DNA from 2 places in the Paragemmobacter aquarius genome. Region 2 is predicted to be linked to the other one. Evidence: riboswitches for the same ligand, from Rfam matches in the RefSeq annotation. Region 2 holds a riboswitch; the other holds the start of a gene.
What was found. Region 2 has a riboswitch for cobalamin ahead of bluB (5,6-dimethylbenzimidazole synthase). Riboswitches for the same ligand answer to the same signal wherever they lie in the genome.

Region 1 (3,403 bases), on a different replicon from region 2:
GCGCCGGTGCCGCTGGTGGCGGGGATGTCGAGCGCATCTTCGGCGGGCAGGCGGTAGGCTTGCGGAAAGAAGGGGACGGTGCCGAAGCCCCGCCATGCGGTGAGGGTTTCGATGAGCCGGTAACCATCGTCGAAAAGCGTTACGTCGCCGCGGAATTTGTTGATGAGGAAACCCGCGATCATGGCGGCATCTTCGGGGTCGAGCACGGCCTTGGTGCCGACGATCTGGGCGATGACGCCGCCGCGGTCGATGTCGCCCACAAGGATGACCGGAGTGTCCGCGGCGCGGGCGAAGCCCATGTTGGCGATGTCTCCGGCGCGCAGGTTCACCTCGGCCGGACTGCCTGCGCCTTCGACGATGATCAGGTCATGGGCGGCTTTCAGGCGGTGGAAGCTGTCGAGGACGGGGGCCATGAGTTGCGGTTTGAGCGCGGCGTAGTCGCGGGCCTTTACCGTGGCGATGCGGCGGCCTTGGACGACCACCTGGCTGCCCGTCTCGGATTCGGGTTTCAGCAGCACGGGGTTCATGTCGGTATGCGGCTCGAGGCCACAGGCGCGGGCTTGCAGGGCTTGCGCGCGCCCGATTTCGCCGCCGTCGACCGTCACGGCGGCATTGTTGGACATGTTCTGCGGCTTGAAGGGCGCGACCGAGAGGCCGCGCAGTTTCGCGGCACGGCAGAGGCCCGCGACGAGGAGCGATTTGCCGACGTTAGAGCCTGCGCCCTGTATCATTATTGCGGGCATGGGGGCACCTTTGGCCATGCACGATTTTTCTGCGAAAAATCTGGTGCGGGTTCTGATGGGGGGGCGCGGCGGAAGCTGCGGGAGCCTTCGGCGAGGATATTTGCCGCGAGCATGAAAGCGGATCGGCACCGCGCCTCGGGCCGCTTGCGCGGGGGAAGCGCGGTGCTTTCACACTCGGCGGTCATCGGGATCCCTCCCTGTACCGCTTGTTCAATCTGGCAGGCGAATCTCAACAAAGGCTTAATTCCGGCTGTCTTGCTGCTTTCATACTCGCACAAATATCCCGGGGGTGCGGGGGGCTGGCCCCCGCTGTTTCGGCTTGGTGCGGGGGGCTGGCCCCCGCTGGCTTGGGGGGGTGCGGGGGGCTGGTCCCCCGCTCGCTTCGGTCAGAACTCCACGCCTGCTTGCGCTTTGATGCCCGACCGGAAGGGGTGTTTGATCAGGGTCATCTCGGTCACGAGGTCTGCGGCTTCGATGAGTTCCTCTTTCGCGTTGCGGCCGGTCAGGACGACATGGGTGAGGGGTGGCTTTTCGTCGCGCAGGAAGCCCACCACTTCGCCCGCGTCGAGGTAGTCGTAGCGCAGGGCGATGTTGATCTCGTCCAGCAGGACGAGGCGGATTTCGGGGTTCAGGATCAGTTCCTTGGCTTTATCCCAGCCTTTGCGGGCCATTTCGATGTCGCGGGCGCGGTCTTGGGTTTCCCAGGTGAAGCCTTCGCCCATGGCGTGGAACTGGCACAGGTGCTGGAAGTGGCCTTCGATCAGGCGGCGTTCGCCGGTGTCCCATGCGCCTTTGATGAATTGCACGACCGCCGATGGCATTTCATGGGCGATGCAGCGCAGGATCATGCCGAAGCCCGAGGAGGATTTGCCTTTGCCTGCACCCGTGTGGACGATGATCAGGCCCTTTTCGCCGGACTTCGTGGCCATGATCTTGTCGCGGGCGGCTTTCTTCTTGGCCATCTTGACGGCGTGGCGGGCGTCGGGGTCGACCGGAGCGGGGGCTGCTGCAGGGTCGATGTCGTTGGCATCGCTCATGGTGACGGTCCTTGTCCTTGACTCTGGCAGGGCATCTGCCAAGAGGGGGCGAGATGCGCTGGTGCCTGTCCTACGGCAGGCGAAAAGGGAATGCGACAGGTTTTGCGACCCGTGAGGGGACAAGACCGAAGCGCAGCCGCCCCCGCGACCGTGACCGGAGAGGTCCGCCCGTGGCCACTGTTCCCGAAAGGGGGCGGGAAGGTGGGTGGAGCGTTGGGGAAACCCTGTATCCGCAAGCCGGGAGACCTGCCAGCGCGATGGATGGAACCGGGCGGACGGGGTGTGCCGCAGCCGACGATTCGTGTCGCGCGTAGTCGCGTGCCGGTTCGTCAGGTCGCCCCGATGCGCCCAAAGCGATGGACGGGTCATGGCTGCGACGTTGCATGTCTGTATCACCTGCAAGGCGGGCGAGCCTGTGCCCGAGGGCGCGGTGGCGCCGGGGGCATTGTTGCATGCCGCGCTGGTGGCGGGGGACGCGCCCGAGGGCGTGCGGATCGTGCCGGTGGAATGTCTGAGCGCCTGTTCGCAGGGCTGTTCGGTGGCTTTGTCGGGGGCTGGCAAGTGGTCTTATGTCTATGGCCGCCTGACGCAAGACGACGCTGCCGATGTGCTGGCGGGTGCTGCCGCCTATGCCGCGACTTCGGACGGGATCGTGCCTTGGCGCGAGCGTCCTGTGATCTTTCGCAAGCAGAGCCTTGCGCGTATTCCGCCTTTGGAGGGCTGAGCCATGACCGATTTGTCGAAAATCCCCGTGACCGTGATCACCGGCTTTCTGGGGGCGGGCAAGACCACGCTGATCCGGCATCTGATGATGAACCCGCAAGGCAAGCGTCTGGCCATTCTGGTCAACGAGTTCGGCACGGTGGGGGTGGATGGCGATATCCTGAAATCCTGCGCCGATGACAATTGCCCGGTCGAGAATATCGTCGAGCTGGCGAATGGCTGCATCTGCTGCACGGTGGCGGATGATTTCATTCCGACGATCGAGGCGCTGATGGCTTTGCCGGTGCGGCCGGACCATATTCTGATCGAGACCTCGGGGCTGGCTTTGCCGAAGCCGCTGTTGAAGGCGTTCGACTGGCCTGCGATCCGGTCGAAGATCACCGTGGACGGGGTGATTACGCTGGCGGATGCCGAGGCGGTGGCGGCGGGGCGGTTCGCACCCGATGAAGCGGCGGTTCAGGCGCAGCGCGAGGCGGATGACAGCATCGACCACGAGACGCCGCTTTCGGAGGTGTTCGAGGACCAGATTTTCTGTGCCGATATCGTGCTGTTGTCCAAGGCCGATCTGGCGGGCGAGGCGGGGGTTGCGGCGGCCCGCGCCGTGATCGAGGCGGAAGCGCCGCGGCGGATGCCGATCATCGCCATGACGGACGGGGTTATCGATCCGCGGGTGATCCTCGGGCTGAATGCGAAGGCAGAGGATGATCTGGCGGCACGGCCCAGCCATCATGACGGGGCGGATGACCACGAGCATGAGGATTTTGACTCGGTCGTGATCGACCTGCCGGAAGTGGATGATCCGGAGGTGCTGGTGGCGGCGATCACGCGTTTGGCGCGCGAGCAGGGCATCTTGCGGGTGAAGGGCTATGTGGCGGTGACCGGCAAGCCGATGCGGATGCT
Region 2 (3,403 bases):
CTATCGGCCCCAAAGGCGAAGCCAAGCCGCAAGCCTGCCAGCCCGTAAAACTTACCAAAAGACCTCAGGATTAGCAGGTTATCCTGCCCTGCCCGCGGCAAAAGCGAAAGCCCGGGGGAGATGTCACCAAAGCTTTCGTCCACCACCAGAAACCCAACCTTTCGGGACAGGGTAAGCAAATCGTGCGGGGTATGGCGGCGCCCGTCGGGTTTATTGGGGTTCACCACCACGGCAAGGCTGGCACTGTGCAGGGCTTCTGGCGTGCTGACATTGGCAACATCCCAGCCTGCCTGTGACAGACACGCCGCGTGTTCGTTATAGGTCGGCCCCAGCACTGCCGCACGCCCGGCGGGCCGCAACAAGGGCATTAGTTGAATAGCCGCCTGCGCGCCCGCAAGCGCTATTCCGGCCGCTTGATCTGATGCTCCCCATGCGCGCGCCGCCTGCGCCACCAAACCCGCCTGACTTGCCCGAGTCGGCAGGCTGCGCCAACAGTCCGGGTCAAGCAGGGGCAATGGCCAAGGGCGGCGGTTGATACCCGTGCACAGGTCAATCCAGTCGCCCGTGCCGAAAACGGCCATCGCCTGATCCAGATTTCCGCCGTGATCGCGCATAGATGTGCTCCTTGTCATTCGCCCAAGGTGGCCAGATGATGAACACCTCGCAACCCAGCCTCACGCAATGCCGCCATACCATGGCGCGGCAGAGCGCCCGGGGCAAAGATCAGCGCCCGCGCCGCACCCGAATGCGACATCATCCACCCAAGCGCCCCCAGATCGTGTGCAAGCCGTTCGGTCGGGTCCTCCGACGGGCCGCGAAGGGCAACGCAGCGCGCCGCACTCTCGCTGGCAAGAGCGGCACGGGTGGCCAGCGGGGCCTCGGCCTGCCAACGCTCCAGAAGGTCCGATACGTCGGCATATGCCAGATCGCCCGCTTGCGTCGGCCGTGCTGGACCCCAAAACCCGGCCAGCAGGTGCGCGCGCGGCTGCGGCGACAATCGCGCCAGAACCCGCCCCTGACGCGAGGCCCACAAGAGCCGCGAAGGTTGGGCGAACATCAGCGGATCGCTGGCTCCTTCGGCGGCCACACAAGCCCGCGCCAGAGACAGCGGCGCAAGCGCCCGCCCAGCAAAGGCCGCGACCCCCAGCAGACCAGCGGTGGACATGCCAGTGCCCAGGCCAGGCGGATAAGGCACCCGCAGTAGGGTCCGCCCCGGTGGCAATCCACCAAGCGCCCGCGCAAACCGCGCCAGCAACGCCGGATCCATTGGGCCATGCGTCACCGACTGACACGCCAGCCCGACACCCGCACGCCAGCGCGCAATCACCCGCGGACCGGCAGGCGTCAGCGTGATCAGCGCCACTGGGCCAGCTGGCCCCAGCCGCCCCTGCATCCATTCGCCGAAATGGCAGGGCACCGAAATCGGTCTAGGCACGCCGCCCCCAGCGTTCGGCAAAAACAAGATCGGCCAGTGGAACCCGCTGGGCCCAGCCTTTCGCTTGCAACTCGGGCTCGGAATAAAGCGCATCGACATGGCCAAGGCACAGCCACGCCACCGCGCTGACATGATTGGGCAGATCCAACAGTTGCTGCATGTCGGCGGGGTCAAAGATGCTGACCCAACCGACGCCAATCCCTTCGGCCCTTGCCGCCAGCATCAGGTTCTGCACAGCGCATACAGTGGAATAGACATCCATCTGCGGTTGATGCGTGCGCCCCAACACCACTGGGCCACCCCGGCTGTGATCGCATGTGACACACAGGCTTATGGGTGCGGTCAGTATGCCCTCCAGTTTGAGCGACGAATAAAGCGCACGGCGGTCTTCGGGAAACATCGCCTGTGCCTCGGCATTGGCCTTGGCAAATGCCGTCTGCGCCCGAAGCTTTACTGCCTCTGACCGGATCACGATGAAATTCCAAGGCTGCGACAGCCCGACGGAGGGCGCATGATGCGCTGCTGTCAGCAGGCGCAACAGTGTGGCGTCGTTAATTGGGCGGTCGGTAAACTGACTGCGTACGTCGCGGCGGGTGTGAATCGCGCGATATACGGCAGCGCGCTCGGCCTCGGCAAACGGCCCGGCATCAGTCAAGAACGGTTCGGCGGTCATAGTCTTCCCCTGCACAGAAACGGGACCTGCGCCGGCCATCGCCCGCCCCGGTTTCGTCTGGCCGGTCTTCTGACTTGGCTTCATCCGGAACCACGCCTTCCCGAACCTTTCGGCCAGTGGCATTTGTGGTCCCGTCCACTTTACAGCGTTGGGCACGTCGCGGAGTTGCACCGCGTTCCCGATTATCCCCTCGCCAAGACGAAGGGCACCAGACAACAACTGGCTTAATCCCACTGAAACGCGCGCGCAACTGCACATCGGAGGGACGCCATCTCCAAGAACGCCATAGCTTGTGTGGCGGTAACTGACAAATCGGACTTGGGCGTTTCTCATGATTTTGTTGCGGTCCAAATGCTGCAACTTCGCCTTTTGGGTAGCTTGCCGTTAGCAAACAAGAAAGAACGCGTTTCAGAGGATCGAAATTTGTTTGCTCTGCAAAAACAAAAAGCCGTACTGCGACTTCGGTTCGCGGTTTCAATTGGGAGAGGTATCACCTCCGAATTTCTCCGGCCAAAACAGCACGGCCATGAACTGCAAGCGTCGCCGTGAACCTCGGACAACCCAACTGCCGGATGACGTCTACGATGCGTGCGTCGTAAGCAGCCTGCCCGATGAGGCGACAAAGGTCAGAGGCATGAAATTCCCGGTTGGAACTCGGCGCGGCGCGGATCTGGTCATGAAATTCCTGCATCTTGGGATCTTCTTTGGCCAACGGTTCTGGCTCAGATGAAGCTTTTGGAGCCGTGCTTGACGAACCGGTCCGCCAACGGCGCATGAACCCGAGTGTCGCGTAGCCCTTAAATGCGGTATGCGAAAGTCAACAAAATCAAAGGGGAGTGGGCAAAACTTGGGGGTGTCTGTGTATGTTGGTGGTTCATTGAGAAGGGAACTGCCATGGAAGTGCGGATTATTGTCGAGACGACCTTTGAGAACGGAACCACAAAGAGGCATCGTCTCGGCCGTTTGTCCCGCCCGTTTCGACGCACGCAGCCTGAGGGGTTCGGGTTGTTGCTCGAAGATGCGAAGACGATCCTGGGGCAATTGCAAAGTGCGATCCTGCACGACCAGATCGAGGAAATTTCCGAAGCCAGCCGGATCTGCCCGGACTGCGACGGGGTCCGGGCTATACATGATTATCGGTCGCGGGTGCTCGACACACTCTTCGGCAGGTTCGAGGTCAAAGCGCCGCGCATTCGGCGTTGCGCCTGCAATGCAAAATCCGATGTTGTCTTGGGCGGACCGCTTTCGCCTCTCGCTCACTTTTTCCCGGATCGATCGACCCCGGAACTGCGACG

Region 1: another riboswitch for cobalamin. It lies ahead of HYN69_RS05135 (DUF1636 family protein); the one in region 2 lies ahead of bluB (5,6-dimethylbenzimidazole synthase).

The regions. Positions count from the first base shown of each region.
Region 1 is NZ_CP028918.1:1,058,056-1,061,458, forward strand. It holds gene HYN69_RS05120 (cobyric acid synthase) at 1-743, opposite strand, end outside; gene cobO (cob(I)yrinic acid a,c-diamide adenosyltransferase) at 1,130-1,780, opposite strand; cobalamin riboswitch at 1,828-2,048, shown strand; gene HYN69_RS05135 (DUF1636 family protein) at 2,148-2,504, shown strand; gene cobW (cobalamin biosynthesis protein CobW) at 2,508-3,403, shown strand, end outside.
Region 2 is NZ_CP028920.1:177,893-181,295, forward strand. It holds partial or broken gene HYN69_RS20110 (threonine-phosphate decarboxylase) at 1-614, opposite strand, end outside; gene HYN69_RS20115 (propanediol utilization protein) at 629-1,435, opposite strand; gene bluB (5,6-dimethylbenzimidazole synthase) at 1,428-2,108, opposite strand; cobalamin riboswitch at 2,151-2,336, opposite strand; partial or broken gene HYN69_RS22015 (hypothetical protein) at 2,599-2,793, opposite strand; gene HYN69_RS20130 (ISKra4 family transposase) at 3,003-3,403, shown strand, end outside.